One region of the Micromonospora sp. LH3U1 genome, then DNA from elsewhere that is predicted to be linked to it. Evidence: riboswitches for the same ligand, from Rfam matches in the RefSeq annotation. Region 1 holds a riboswitch; each other region holds the start of a gene.
The links. Region 1 has a riboswitch for cyclic di-AMP ahead of PCA76_RS00440 (C40 family peptidase). Riboswitches for the same ligand answer to the same signal wherever they lie in the genome.
Positions count from the first base shown of each region.

Region 2: another riboswitch for cyclic di-AMP. It lies ahead of PCA76_RS25085 (coiled-coil domain-containing protein); the one in region 1 lies ahead of PCA76_RS00440 (C40 family peptidase).
Region 3: another riboswitch for cyclic di-AMP. It lies ahead of PCA76_RS02845 (coiled-coil domain-containing protein); the one in region 1 lies ahead of PCA76_RS00440 (C40 family peptidase).
Region 4: another riboswitch for cyclic di-AMP. It lies ahead of PCA76_RS14610 (LysM peptidoglycan-binding domain-containing protein); the one in region 1 lies ahead of PCA76_RS00440 (C40 family peptidase).

Region 1 is NZ_CP116936.1:93,225-96,411, reverse strand. It holds gene PCA76_RS00450 (pyridoxamine 5'-phosphate oxidase family protein) at 1-157, opposite strand, end outside; gene dcd (dCTP deaminase) at 258-836, shown strand; gene PCA76_RS00440 (C40 family peptidase) at 905-1,945, opposite strand; cyclic di-AMP (ydaO/yuaA leader) riboswitch at 1,958-2,093, opposite strand; gene PCA76_RS00435 (N-acetylmuramoyl-L-alanine amidase) at 2,328-3,187, shown strand, end outside.
Region 2 is NZ_CP116936.1:5,493,525-5,496,711, forward strand. It holds gene PCA76_RS25075 (HelD family protein) at 1-433, shown strand, start outside; gene PCA76_RS25080 (cation diffusion facilitator family transporter) at 540-1,457, shown strand; cyclic di-AMP (ydaO/yuaA leader) riboswitch at 1,570-1,701, shown strand; gene PCA76_RS25085 (coiled-coil domain-containing protein) at 1,707-2,771, shown strand; gene PCA76_RS25090 (hypothetical protein) at 2,818-3,060, opposite strand.
Region 3 is NZ_CP116936.1:608,626-611,812, reverse strand. It holds gene PCA76_RS02850 (YibE/F family protein) at 315-1,589, shown strand; cyclic di-AMP (ydaO/yuaA leader) riboswitch at 1,756-1,886, shown strand; gene PCA76_RS02845 (coiled-coil domain-containing protein) at 1,891-2,910, shown strand; gene PCA76_RS02840 (carbonic anhydrase) at 2,968-3,187, opposite strand, start outside.
Region 4 is NZ_CP116936.1:3,240,397-3,243,583, forward strand. It holds gene PCA76_RS14595 (nitroreductase family protein) at 1-603, opposite strand, end outside; gene PCA76_RS14600 (ArsR/SmtB family transcription factor) at 600-935, opposite strand; gene PCA76_RS14605 (ThuA domain-containing protein) at 1,001-1,663, shown strand; cyclic di-AMP (ydaO/yuaA leader) riboswitch at 1,818-1,989, shown strand; gene PCA76_RS14610 (LysM peptidoglycan-binding domain-containing protein) at 1,990-2,646, shown strand; gene PCA76_RS14615 (hypothetical protein) at 2,742-3,113, opposite strand.

The DNA.
Region 1 (3,187 bases):
CGTCGGTGATGACCGGGGAGACCGGATGGACCCGGGGCCCGCCATCGGCGCGGACCGTGGCCAGGTAGCCGAAGCCCGGCCCGTACTGCTGGAGGAGAACGCGGATCCCGTCGGCGAGTCGGGGCTCGTCGGCGGCGAATTCGGACCAGGAAGCCATGCGGGCATTCTATCGAACAAATGTACGAGCGGCGACCTCGACGCGCTGGTCACCGGCCACCGAATCCTACGGCTTTGGGTGCCGCCGCTATGGTGGTCCGATGCTGCTCTCCGACCGCGACCTGGTCTCCGAGATCAAGGCCGGCACGCTGGGCCTGGAGCCGTTCGAGCCCACCCTGGTCCAACCGTCCAGCATCGACGTGCGACTCGACCGGCTGTTCCGGGTGTTCAACAACCACCTCTACACACACATCGACCCGGCCATGCAGCAGGACGACCTGACCTCGGTGGTCGAGGTGCCCGACGGTGAGCCGTTCGTGCTGCACCCGGGGGAGTTCGTGCTCGCCTCGACGCTGGAGGTCATCTCGCTGGGCGACCAGCTCGCCGGCCGGCTCGAAGGGAAGAGCTCACTGGGCCGGCTCGGTCTGCTCACGCACTCCACCGCCGGCTTCATCGACCCGGGCTTCTCCGGTCACGTCACGCTGGAGCTCTCGAACGTGGCGAACCTGCCGATCACCCTCTGGCCCGGCATGAAGATCGGGCAGCTCTGCATCTTCCGGCTCTCCTCGCCGGCCGAGCACCCGTACGGCTCGGTGGTCTACGGATCGCGCTACCAGGGCCAGCGAGGGCCGACGCCGAGCCGCGCCTGGCAGCACTGGCGCACCTGGCCCACCCGCTGAGCGGTACGACAGACAGACGACGAGGGCCCGCCGCGAGGAATCGCGACGGGCCCTTCGGTCACCCTTGATCAGCCTGGGCGGCCGTAGCTGTGGATCGGGCCGTCGTCGACCTTCTTCATCTTGACCGGTTGACCGGCCTGCGAGGCGTGCACCACCCAGCCATTGCCGACGTACATGCCGACGTGGTGGATGTCGCTGTAGTAGAAGACCAGGTCGCCGGGGCGCAGGTCGGCCTTGCTGACGTTCTTGGTGACGCGGCTCTGCGCGGCGGCGTTGTGCGGCAGAGACACACCGGCCTTCGCCCAGGCGGCCAGCATCAGCCCGGAGCAGTCGTACGAGTTCGGGCCCTCGGCACCCCAGACGTAGGGCTTGCCGATCTGCGCGCAGGCGAACTTGACCGCCGTGCCCGCAGCGCCACCGGGATAGCTGCCGGGGCAGGGAGCCGGGCGCAGCGAACCGCCGCCACCGTTGCCGTACACCTTGATGCGCAGCTTCTGCAGCCGGTCGATTTCCTCGTTGATCTGCTTCTTCTTTGCCGCCAACTGGGCCTCGGTGAGGGTCAGCTGGGCCACCATCTCGTCCAGCGGCGCCTTCTGCTTGGCCAGCTCATCGCGGAGGTCGGCCACCTGCCGTACGTCCTGCTGCTGGTTGTGCGCGAACCGGTCGAGCATCTCGAGCTGGCTAACCGCCTCGCTGGGTGACCGGCTGCCCAGCACCGCGTTGACGGTCAAAACGTTCTCGCCCTTGTACGCGCGCACGGCCAGCGCGCTGACCTTGTTCATCGCGGCGTCGACCTGACGCTCCAGCGGGCCGATGCGTGCGGCCAGCGCGTCCGCCTGCTTGCGCTTGGCGGCGAGGTCGGCGCGGGTGGCGTTGTGCCGTTCGATGACTGGTTCGAGCTTGTTCCAGTCGGCGTCGATCTGGCGCTCGATCTCGGCGACGGACGGGTCGGCGTGGGCCGCCGTGGCGCTGCCCGTCAGGACGACGGCGACGCCGGCCAGCGCGGCGACAGCGGTGGTGAAGCGGGACCAGCGTGAGCGCGGCGTGATCGACGTCGGGCCGGCTGCTGCCGGCCGCTCGTACGACGGCCGCGGGGCATGGAGTGCCACCGGGTTCCGTACTCCTTCTTCCTGACCGCCTACCGGGTTAGCTGACGGGTTCGGGCGGGAAGTCGGCGCCCTACCGCAGTGGCTGCGGATTCACCCCGAGGGACCTGGGTCCCCGGTTCGCTCGGAAACGACTCGGCGGTGTCGGTCCGTTACCGCCCGGGCTGGGCGGAACTGATATCGGGCCGACGAATGACCAGAGTAGAGACGCCTGTTACCGATCCGCAACCCGTGCGGCCGTGACACTCCGTACCGATCAGGGAGCGTCACAGGCTGTACGCGAAGATTTCTTTCGTAACGCGTCGAGACATGGAAAGCTATTGACGCAGACTCCCGGGCGGCGCGAAGGTGACCTCACCTTCATCCGTGAAATTTAGGGGGTTCGATGCACCGTCCAACCCTGTCCCTCCGGCGGCGTGCACTGCTCACCGCCGCCGTGGTCGCCGCAGCGACCGCGGTACCGCTACCCGCCGGCGCTGCCGCCGCCGCACCCACCGCCGACCGCCAGCAGCAGTACGCCGCGGCGGCAGCGGAGTACGGCGTGCCGACCGGTGTGCTGCTCGGCGTCTCCTACCTGGAGTCCCGCTGGGACAGCAACGCCGGCACACCGAGCACCAGCGGCGGCTACGGCCCGATGCACCTGACCGACGCCCGCCACGTGGTCGCCCTGCCTGAGCGCGGCCACCACGACACCGCCGCCGAGGACCCGCGTGGCGACGACTCCCGACCCGCCCTGGCGCCCGCGCCTCGGCAGGCCGAAGACCCCGCGCCGCCCACCGCCGCGTTGCAAACCGTGGACGCCGCCGCCGCGCTGACCGGCGCGGCACCCGAGGCGCTGCGCACCGACGCGTACGTCAACATCCGGGGCGGGGCGGCGCTGCTCGCCGCGTACCAGCGGGAGTTGGGCGCTCCGGTTGGCGCCGGCACCGACCCGGCCGCCTGGTATGGCGCGGTGGCCCACTACGCCGGCGCGGACAGCGCCGATGCCGCAGCGGCCTTCGCCGACGAGGTCTTCACCACGATCAGCGCCGGCGAGTCCCGGGTGACCGACGACGGCCAGCGGATCACGCTGCCGGCCCGCGCGGTACAGCCGGAGCGTTCCTGGCTGGACCGGCTGGGCCTGCGCCGTCTGGCCCGCCCGGACGGACTGGAGTGCCCTCGCACCATCTCCTGTGAGTGGATCCCCGCCCCCTACGAGGCGTTCGGCGACGGGGACTACGGCAACCACGACCTCTCCGACCGGCC
Region 2 (3,187 bases), 1.7 Mb from region 1:
CACCAACTACCGCAACTCGTCGGAGATCTTCGCGGTGGCGGCGGCGGAGATCCGCCGGATCTACCCTGACCTGCCGCTGCCGAGCGCCGTCCGCTCCACCGGGGTCGATCCGGTCGAGCTGGTGGTGCCCGCGACGGGGTTGGAGACCGCGACCGTGGAGGCGGCCGCCGGCCTGCTGACCGAGGTGGAGGGCACCGTCGGGGTGATCACGCCGGTCCCCCGCCGCGACGAGGTCGCCGGTTGGCTCGACGCGCTCGGCGCATCGAGGCTGCAGGTGGTGACCAGCCTGGAGGCCAAGGGCATGGAGTACGACGGGGTGGTGCTGGTCGCCCCGAGCGAGATCCGGGCGGATCCGGGCGCCGGGGTGCGCACCCTGTACGTGGCGCTCTCCCGGGCCACTCAGCGACTCACCACCATCGACCCGATCGGCTGATCCGCGCCAGATGGCCTGGTCGGGAGCGGTCGACCCCACACTTGCATACATAGCGATGTGAGCATACATTTGACCGTGTCCCGACTGGCGGCGGAAGGTGGACCTCGTGGGCGCAGGTCATGACCACCACCATGCGTCGGTCGCCAATGCCGCACACCAGCACCGGGGCCGACTCTGGGCGGCTTTCGGGCTGCTCGCCGCCCTGATGGTGGTCGAGGCGGTCGCCGCGCTGCACACCGGCTCACTCGCCCTGCTCTCCGACGCCGGGCACATGTTCACCGACGTGCTCGGCATCGGGATGGCGCTCGCCGCGATCACCGCGACACGGCGGGCCACCACCGACCCGCAGCGCACCTTCGGGCTCTACCGACTCGAGGTGCTCGCCGCGCTGGCCAACGCCGTCCTGCTCTCCGGCGTCGCGGTCTACGTGGTGATCGAGGCGATCCGCCGCTTCGGCGACCCGCACGAGGTCATCGCCGGCCCGATGCTCGTGGTGGCCGTGCTCGGTCTGCTCGCGAACGTCGTCGCCTTCGCCCTGCTCCGCGCCGGAGCCCGGGAGAGCATCAACCTCCAAGGCGCCTACCTGGAGGTGCTCGGCGACCTGCTCGGCTCGCTCGGCGTCATCGGCGCGGCGCTTCTCATCACCATCACCGACTGGTGGTGGGCCGACCCACTTGTCGCGGTCGCCATCGGCGCGTTCATCCTGCCGCGTACCTGGCGGCTGGCACGTGCCGCCGTCCGCATCCTGGTGCAGGCCGCACCGGAGCATCTTCAGGTGACCGCCGTACACGACCGGTTGGCCGCGGTCCCCGGTGTCGTCGAGGTGCACGACCTGCACGTGTGGACGCTCACCTCGGGCATGGACGTGGCCTCCGCACACCTGACCATGGCACCCGGCGCGGAGGTCGGCGCGGTGCTCACCGCGGCGCGTACGGCCTTGCACGACGACTTCCGGATCGAGCACGCGACGTTGCAGATCGAGCCCGGCGCGGCCTCCGGCGCCTGCGGCTCGATCGAGTGGTAGCAGTAATTCATCGTGACGACGCACGCACCGTCCGTCACATTGGCTGCAGCGGCCCCACCGGCAACGGTAGGCTCGGTCCCGGCCTCCACCAGGCGGCGCCTCCCGGCGCCGGTGGCGGTCGCCGCCTAATCACCCGAGAGGGCGAACCGGGGAACCATGTTCCTGGGGTGCATCCGCGTCAGCGGTAGGGATCTTCCGTCCCGAACCCGTCAGCTAACCCGGTCGGCGGCTAACGGAAGGACATGCGCAGTGGCACCAGCACGACCACCCGCCGCCCGCCTGGCGGCCCTGATCGTCGCGATGTTCGCCCTCGGCGTCGCGCTCCCGGCCGGCACCGCCTCGGCCGCTCCCCCGACCGGCCTGCGGGCCGCCGCACCCGACTCGGACGAAGAGGGCGGCACCCCGGCGCTGCGAGCCCAACTCGATGCGGCCAGCAAGGGCTATCTGGACGCGAAGCGCGCCCTGGACACCTCCGTGCAGCGGCAGCAGCAGCTCGCCACCCAACTGAAGACCATCGAGGTCGAGCTCGCCCAGCGCAACGGCAAGGTGGGCGAGATCGCCGACGTGGCGTACCGCACCGGCCGTCTCGGCGCGATGTCGGCGCTGCTCAACAGCAACACCCCGGAGGGCTTCATGGACCGGGCCGCCGCCCTGGACGCGGTGGCCGCCAACGAGGACCGGGTGCTGCGTGATCTGCTCGCCACGAAGGACCAGTCCAACCGCACCCGGGTCGCCCTGGACGGCGAGATCAACGAACAGCGCAAGCAGGTCACGGTGATGGCCAAGCGCAAGGAGCAGGCCGAGCGGGCACTGACCGTGGCCACCACACCCAAGCCGCAGACCACCACCGACACCGGCTCCAACCGGGGCACCTCCGCCGCCAACGCGACGGCGGCCCCGCGCAACTCCGACGGCTCCTGGCCGTCGGAGTCGTGCAGCATCAACGACCCCACGCCGGCCAGCGGCTGCGTCACCCCGCGCACCCTGCACGCGCTCAACCAGGCCAAGGCCGCCGGGTTCACCCGGTACGTCTCCTGCCACCGCCCCAGCGGCTCCGGCGAACACCCGAAGGGCCGGGCCTGCGACTTCGCGGCGCAGAAGAGCGGCTTCGGCGGGAACGCCACCGGCGGCGACAAGACGTACGGCAACAACCTGGCCGCGTACTTCATCCGCAACGCCGACCGGCTCGCCGTGCTGTACGTGATCTGGTACCGGCAGATCTGGCTGCCCAGCAGCGGGTGGAAGTCGTACAGCGGGGCGGGCGGCACCCCGTCCACCGACCACACCAACCACGTGCACCTGTCGGTCTACTGACCCCACCCGCGTGCTGCCGGTGAGTCAGCAGGATGACTCACCGGCATCACGTTGTGGAGACCCACAGCAGGAACACGATCGTCACGACAACCCCGGCGACCGCGACCAGACCGGCCACCACAGCCGCCCGAGGAGAGTTGCGCCCACGCAGCTCGAAGGCCGTAGTGATGGTGAAGAGCAACGCGAATATCTCGAACGCGGCGAGCCAGAGAAGTCCGAGGAAGCTCAGCAGGCCCTCGACCATGTCGCGGCCACGAAAGATCAGCAAGCCGCCGTATGCCGCGCTCACCCAACACAACGTCGCCAGGCCCGCCAACACGTACGCAGCTCGATAGGAGACGGGGGCGGGACGGCCATCCCCCGGTCTCACAAGGGGTATCCCTTCGGGATCGTCGGGCGGGGTCAATGGGTGAGGC
Region 3 (3,187 bases), 520 kb from region 1:
GCATGTCTCCAACATGCCGCGCCGGGGGCCGCCCCGTGGGCGGTTCAGCCGCCGACACTCCGCCGCGCCCTGCAGCCCCGGATCGGGCTGGTTAGCATTCCCCACGATGACCCCCCGTCCGCCGTCGCACAGTCGACCACCGGTGCCTCCATTTTGTGGCCCGGTCCCCGGCCAGCCGGGCCCGGCACTGACCGTCCGTGATCAAGTGCTCGTCAGCCAGCGATCCGGCGCGCCTCTCGGTCCGTTTGCGCGGTGACGGTGAACCGACCGGCCCGCTGACACGTACCCCGCACCGGATCGTTGGGAGTCTCGCCTTGGGTTCCGACCACACCCGCCCCGCTCCGTCCGCCCCGCCCCGGGTGCGACGGATCCTCGTCGTGACCGTGGTGCCCCTGTTCGTCGCTACCGTGCTCGCCGCAGTGCTGCTCTGGCCGCGCGGTGGTCCACCGCAGACCGACGGTGGGGCGGACGTACCGCGCTATCCCGGCACGGTGACCCGGGTGGTCACCGAGCCGTGCCCGCCGGTGCCGTCGACTCCTGAGGGCGCGCCGAGGGGCGGCGCCGGGCCGTGCGGCACGGTCGACGTCCGGGTCGACGACGGGCCGACCGCCGGCCAGAAGGTGCAGACACCGGTGCCCGACGGGCCCGGTGCCCCCAGGGTCGACGTCGGCGACGAGGTCATCCTGGTCGAGCTGACCGATCCGACCGATCCCGCCCTCAGCAACTGGAACATCGCCGAACACCAGCGCGGCACCCCGATGGTGTGGCTGGCGGTGGTCTTCGCCGCGGCGATCGTCGCGTTCGGTCGGTGGCGGGGCCTGGCCGCGCTCGCCGGGCTGGCCGCCAGCTTCGCCATCCTGCTCACCTTCGTGCTGCCGGGCATCGGCGCCGGCAGATCGCCCCTGCTGATGGCGGTGGTCGGCGCGGCCCTCATCATGTTCGTCGTGCTCTATCTGACGCACGGGGTCACCGCGCAGACCTCGGTCGCGGTCCTCGGCACCCTCGGCAGCCTGGTGCTGACCGGCGTGCTCGCCACCATCGCCACGGCCGCAACCCACCTCACCGGCTTCGGCAGCGAGGATGCCACCACCCTGTCGATGTTCCAGGGAGACGTGGACCTGCACGGCCTGCTGCTCGCGGGAATCATCATCGGCTCGCTCGGGGTGCTCGACGACGTGACGGTCACCCAGGCGGCCACCGTCACCGAACTGGCGAACGCGAACCCCGGGCTGACCCGGTTGCAGTTGTACCGTGCGGCCACCCGGGTCGGCCGCGCGCACATCGCCTCCACTGTCAACACCATCGTGCTGGCGTACGCGGGCGCGTCGCTACCGCTGCTGCTCCTGCTCACCGCCGACTCGCGGCCGATCGGGCAGATCCTCACCAGCGAGTTCCTCGCGCAGGAAATCGTCCGCAGCGCCGTCGCCACACTCGGTCTGATCGCGGCCGTGCCGCTGACCACCGGGCTGGCCGCGGTGGTGACCGCCGCAGGGCGCGCAGACGAGCCGGATCAACCGCGGACCCCGCCCCCATTCACCGCCACCGACCGGTGGCCGGAGTCGAACAGGAGCACGGAAACGGCATGGTGACACTCCTCAGCGTGACCAGATCAGGTAGCCGCCCTGAGAACCACGTCACTGGTCACTCAACGCTATGGCGAAATGACACTTTTGGTCGGCATCCAGGCGTAGCTCACCCGGTCGACTCTCGGGTAACCTCGCTGCCGGTTACCGATGAAGGCGCGACGCGGCGCCTGCGGTGCCACCGCCCAATCGCCAAGCGGCGAGCCGGGGACCCAGGTACCTGGGGTGAATCCGCGTCAGCGGTAGGGGCCACTTCCGCCCCGAACCCGTCAGCTAACCCGGTCGGCGGTCGACGGAAGGGAACATTGTGACGGCACCCCTACGCCGCTGGTTGACACCCGTGGTGGCCGTGATCGCCGCACTGACTGTGCTCGCCGGCCCCCTCCCGGCCAACGCCGCCCCGACGACCCCCACACCGTCCGGGCACGAGGAGGACAACGAGCCCAAGCTGCTCAACGACGTCATCGAAAAGGCCAACCGCGACTACTCCGCCGCGAAGTCCCAGTTGGACAAATCCAAGAAGCGGCAGCAGGAGTTGGCCCTGGAGGTCGACCGGGCCAAGGCCGACCTGGACGCGCTGGCCCCACAGGTCGGGCAGATCGCCGCCCAGTCGTATCGGACCGGCCGGATCGGGGCGATCGCGATGCTGCTGGAGAGCGACGCTCCCGACTCGTTCGTCGAGCGCGCCGCAGCGCTCGACGAGATGAACATGGTCAACGAGAAGAAGCTCGCTGAGGTCAACACGGTGAAGGCCCGCGCCGAGCAAGCCAAGCTGGCCCTCGACGCGGAGGTCCGCGAGCAGCAGAAGCAGACCGCCGTGATGGCGAAGCGGAAGAGCGAGGCGGACAAGGCGCTTTCCCTGGTCGGCGGGAAGGGCTTTACCGGCGGCCTGGTGGACGCCACCTCGATGGTCGCGAAGATCGGCCCGGGTCGCAGCGCCGACGGTGACTGGAAGCCCCAGTCGTGCAGCGAGAACGACCCGACCACGTCCGGCTGCATCACCGCCCGCACGCTGCACGCGTACAAGGAGGTCAAGCGGGCCGGCTTCAACCGGTTCGTCGGCTGCTACCGCTCCGGCGGGCCGTGGGAGCACCCGAAGGGCCGCGCCTGCGACTGGTCGCTGCAGAAGAGCGGCTTCGCCCCGTGGCACAACGAGGACACCCGGACGTACGGCAACAACGTCGCCGCGTTCCTCATCCGTAACGCCGATCGCCTCGGCATCTACTACGTGATCTGGAACCGGCAGATCTGGTTCCCGGCGACCGGCTGGAGTTCGTACAGCGGGCCGTCGAACCACACCGACCACGTCCACATGTCGCTGCTCTGACCCGCACAATTCCCCGTCGAGGGCCGTTCCGCGTCGCGCGGGGCGGCCCTCGACGCGTCAGGCGGCGGAAGGCGTGGCCGGATCGGGGGATCCGGTCGGCACGTCGAGCGTCCCGAAACCAGCCGGCACGGCGGCCACCGGGCGCACCGCTCCGGCGGCGAGTCGGTACGACACGCCCACCACCGCGCACCGCCCCTGCGCCACCTCCTCGGCCAGCACGGGCGACTGCCCCAACAGCGTCTCGACGGTCTGTGCGATGTGGATGTCGACGATGCCG
Region 4 (3,187 bases), 3.1 Mb from region 1:
GGCCACCTGCACGACCGTGTCGTAGGGGATGCCGAGCAACTCGGCCATCTCCCGCTCATAGCTGAGATGGCTCGTGGTCCACGCGGTGCCCAGCCCGCGTTCGCGGGCGGCCAGCATGAAGCTCCAGAACGCCGGGATGACGGAACCCCAGGCCCCCGCCTGTCCCCGGACGCTGTCCAACTCGGCGCGTGACTCGACGCGCAGGCAGGGGATGAGCAGCAACGGGACCTCGTGCAGGTGGTCCGCGAGGTGCTGCAGGCTGCCCGCGATCCTGCCCCACTGCTCGGAGGCGAAGTTCATCCGGCTGAAGGCCGGCCCGGTGCCGCCCGATGCCGGTGGTGGCGCCATCAGACCGAGGCGCCACAGTCGGGCGACGGCAGCCCGGGTCTCCTGGTCCTCGACGAAGACGAAGTCCCAGCGCTGCCTGTTGCGGCCGCTGGGTGCCTGAAGCGCGATGCTGAGGCAGTCCTCGATCACGGCACGGGGGACCGGGCGTCGCAGGTCGAGACGCTTGCGGACGGCGCGGGTCGTGCTCAGGACCTCGTCGGCGGACAGGCCCAGCGTGTTCGGCGCGATCTGCCCGGTCGGTCCGGCGTCGGTCATGCGGGCACTCCCACTCGCTCGGGCAGGTCGAGGTTGGCGATGATCCCGGGGAGGAGCCCGGGAAAACGGTCATTGATCTCGTCGGCACGCAGTTCGTGGCGACGGAAACTGCCGTTCGGTGTGACGCGCAGGACGCCGGCGGCCCGCAGCACCTTCAGGTGGTGCGAGAGCGTGGAGATGCTCACCTCGGACAACGCGTCGAACTTTCCGCAGACGACACCACCGGCCTGCGCCAACTGCCGTACGACGCTCAGGCGCACCGGGTCGGCGAGGGCGCCGAGCAACGTGGCCAGGTCGACCGAGGCGAGATCGGGATGATGCAGGGCTCTCATGGACGCCATGCTAGCTTTCAATTCGTGATTTCGAAAACTATCCAAATGCTGAGCGGAGCACGGCCATGCCTGTCGACACTGTGATCTTCAGCGGGGATGGTCCGCACGCCGACCCCTGGCACCAGTTGGCCGAGACCAGCGCCACGATCGCCAGCCTGCTCGGCGACGAGGACCAGGTCGCGATCGTGACCTCCGTCGACCAACTCGAGGCGGCACTCGACGGCGCCCGCCTGCTGGTGGTGAACGCGAGCGCGGACCGTTCCACCCCGATCCCCGAGGACGAGGCCTTCGCCCGCATCCTCGACCGCTTCCTGGCCCGTGGCGGCAGCCTGCTCGCCACCCACAGCGCCACGATCGCGTTCCCTCAGCTGGCGAGCTGGCGTTCCGCCCTCGGCGCCGCCTGGGACCACGGCCGGACCTTCCATCCGCCGATCGGCCCGAGTCTCGTCCGGCGCACCGGTGTCGAGCATCCGATCACTACCGGTCTCGGTGACATCGAGGTCCACGACGAGCGCTACACCGACCTGGAGCTGGTCGACGGCGCCCAGATCGAGCCCCTCTACGTCCACGACGAGGGCGGTGACACCCACCCACTCGTCTGGGCGCGCACCATCGGGACCAGCCGGATCGTCTACAGCGCGCTCGGGCACGGCGTCCGGTCGTACGAGTCGCAGGGGCACGTCGAGCTGCTGCGCCGCATCGTGGCCTGGCTCCGTTACGACGTCTGATCCGCAACGGTCCACGGTGGTCACTGCACAGTGTCCACTCGCTCGCAACCGCTGCGGGTCACGCCCCGCGTAGCCCGGTGAAGAACTTCACAGGGGTTGGGCGATCGTCGCCGGCCGTGCCTAACGTCGGTCGGGTTCGCCACTGCGGACACCACGACCGGCAACGCCAAATCCTGCCCCCGGTCGTCGGATACCAATAACCCGGGCAGGAGCGGGGGACCCAATGTTCCTCGGTGCACGTCACCTCGGGGTGAAGCCGCCACCGCGCGGCCGGGCTCCTCGGCCCGAACCCGACAGCTCACCTCGCCGGCGTGGAGGAAGCACACATGACGTCTGTTCACACGCCCCGTCACCGACGGGTCACCACCCGCCGCATCGCCGTCGGCACCCTGGCCGTCGGTGCGGTCACCGGCGCCGTCGCCCTCTTCGGCCCGGCCGCGCCGGCGCAGGCCGGCGTCAACTGGGACGCGGTCGCCAGGTGCGAGTCCGGCGGCAACTGGAAGATCAATACTGGTAACGGCTACTACGGCGGGTTGCAGTTCTCGCAGGGCACCTGGGCTGGTTACGGCGGCAAGAAGTACGCCGCCCGCGCCGACCTGGCCAGCCGTGGCGAGCAGATCGCCATCGCCGAGAAGGTGCTCGACGGGCAGGGCATCGGCGCCTGGCCGACCTGCGGCAAGAAGGGCGGCTCGTCGGGCGGCTCCGCCACGAAGTCCTCGACGAAGTCGTCGAAGTCCACCGCGAAGGCCACCACGCCGAAGGAACGTTCGTCGCGCGGCGAGCAGCCGGCGACCCGCAACCACGAGCGCACCGCGCCCGCGGCGGGTGGCGAGACGTACGTGGTCAAGCCTGGCGACACCCTGTCGGAGATCGCAGACAGCCACCGGCAGGTCGGCGGCTGGCAGGCCCTGTACGAGCGCAACCGGCAGCTGATCGGCACCAACCCGGGTCTGATCTTCCCGGGTCAGCGGCTCAGCCTCTGACGGATGACACGCGAACGCTCGGCCGGTGAACCGGCCGAGCGTTCGCGTGTGGGGTGCTGATCAGCCCGACTGTCCGTGCCCCCGACGGACCGCCGTCACGCAGCGGAGGCGGACGCCTTCGACTCTCGCTGTGACGCCACCGGGCCGGCGTTCCAGCCCCAGCGGGGCGCCGGTGCCGCGCTCTCCCCGGGCCGGCCCGTCCCGACCCCGTCACTGTCGTCGCCGTCGATGGTCGTGTCGACCGAGGCGGGCGTGCTGCGGGCCAGTCGCAGCGACTGCTCGGCGCCGTTGCGGGCCGCGCACGGCCAGGACTGCCCGGCGCACTGGAGGTTGCGGCAGTGCCCCTCGTCGTCCGGCTCGTGGGCGCTCAGCACGTCGATCGCCAACTGCCAGAGCAGCGGGTCGGTCACGTCGTGCGGGCGCTCGGCGCTGCGGCTCGGTCGGTTGCTGGTGTCGTCGTCGGACATGGTGGGTCCCCCCCTTGGCAGGCTGTACCCCCCAAGGGTCACCCGTCAGCCGCAGGCTAAACCGCCGGCCTGCT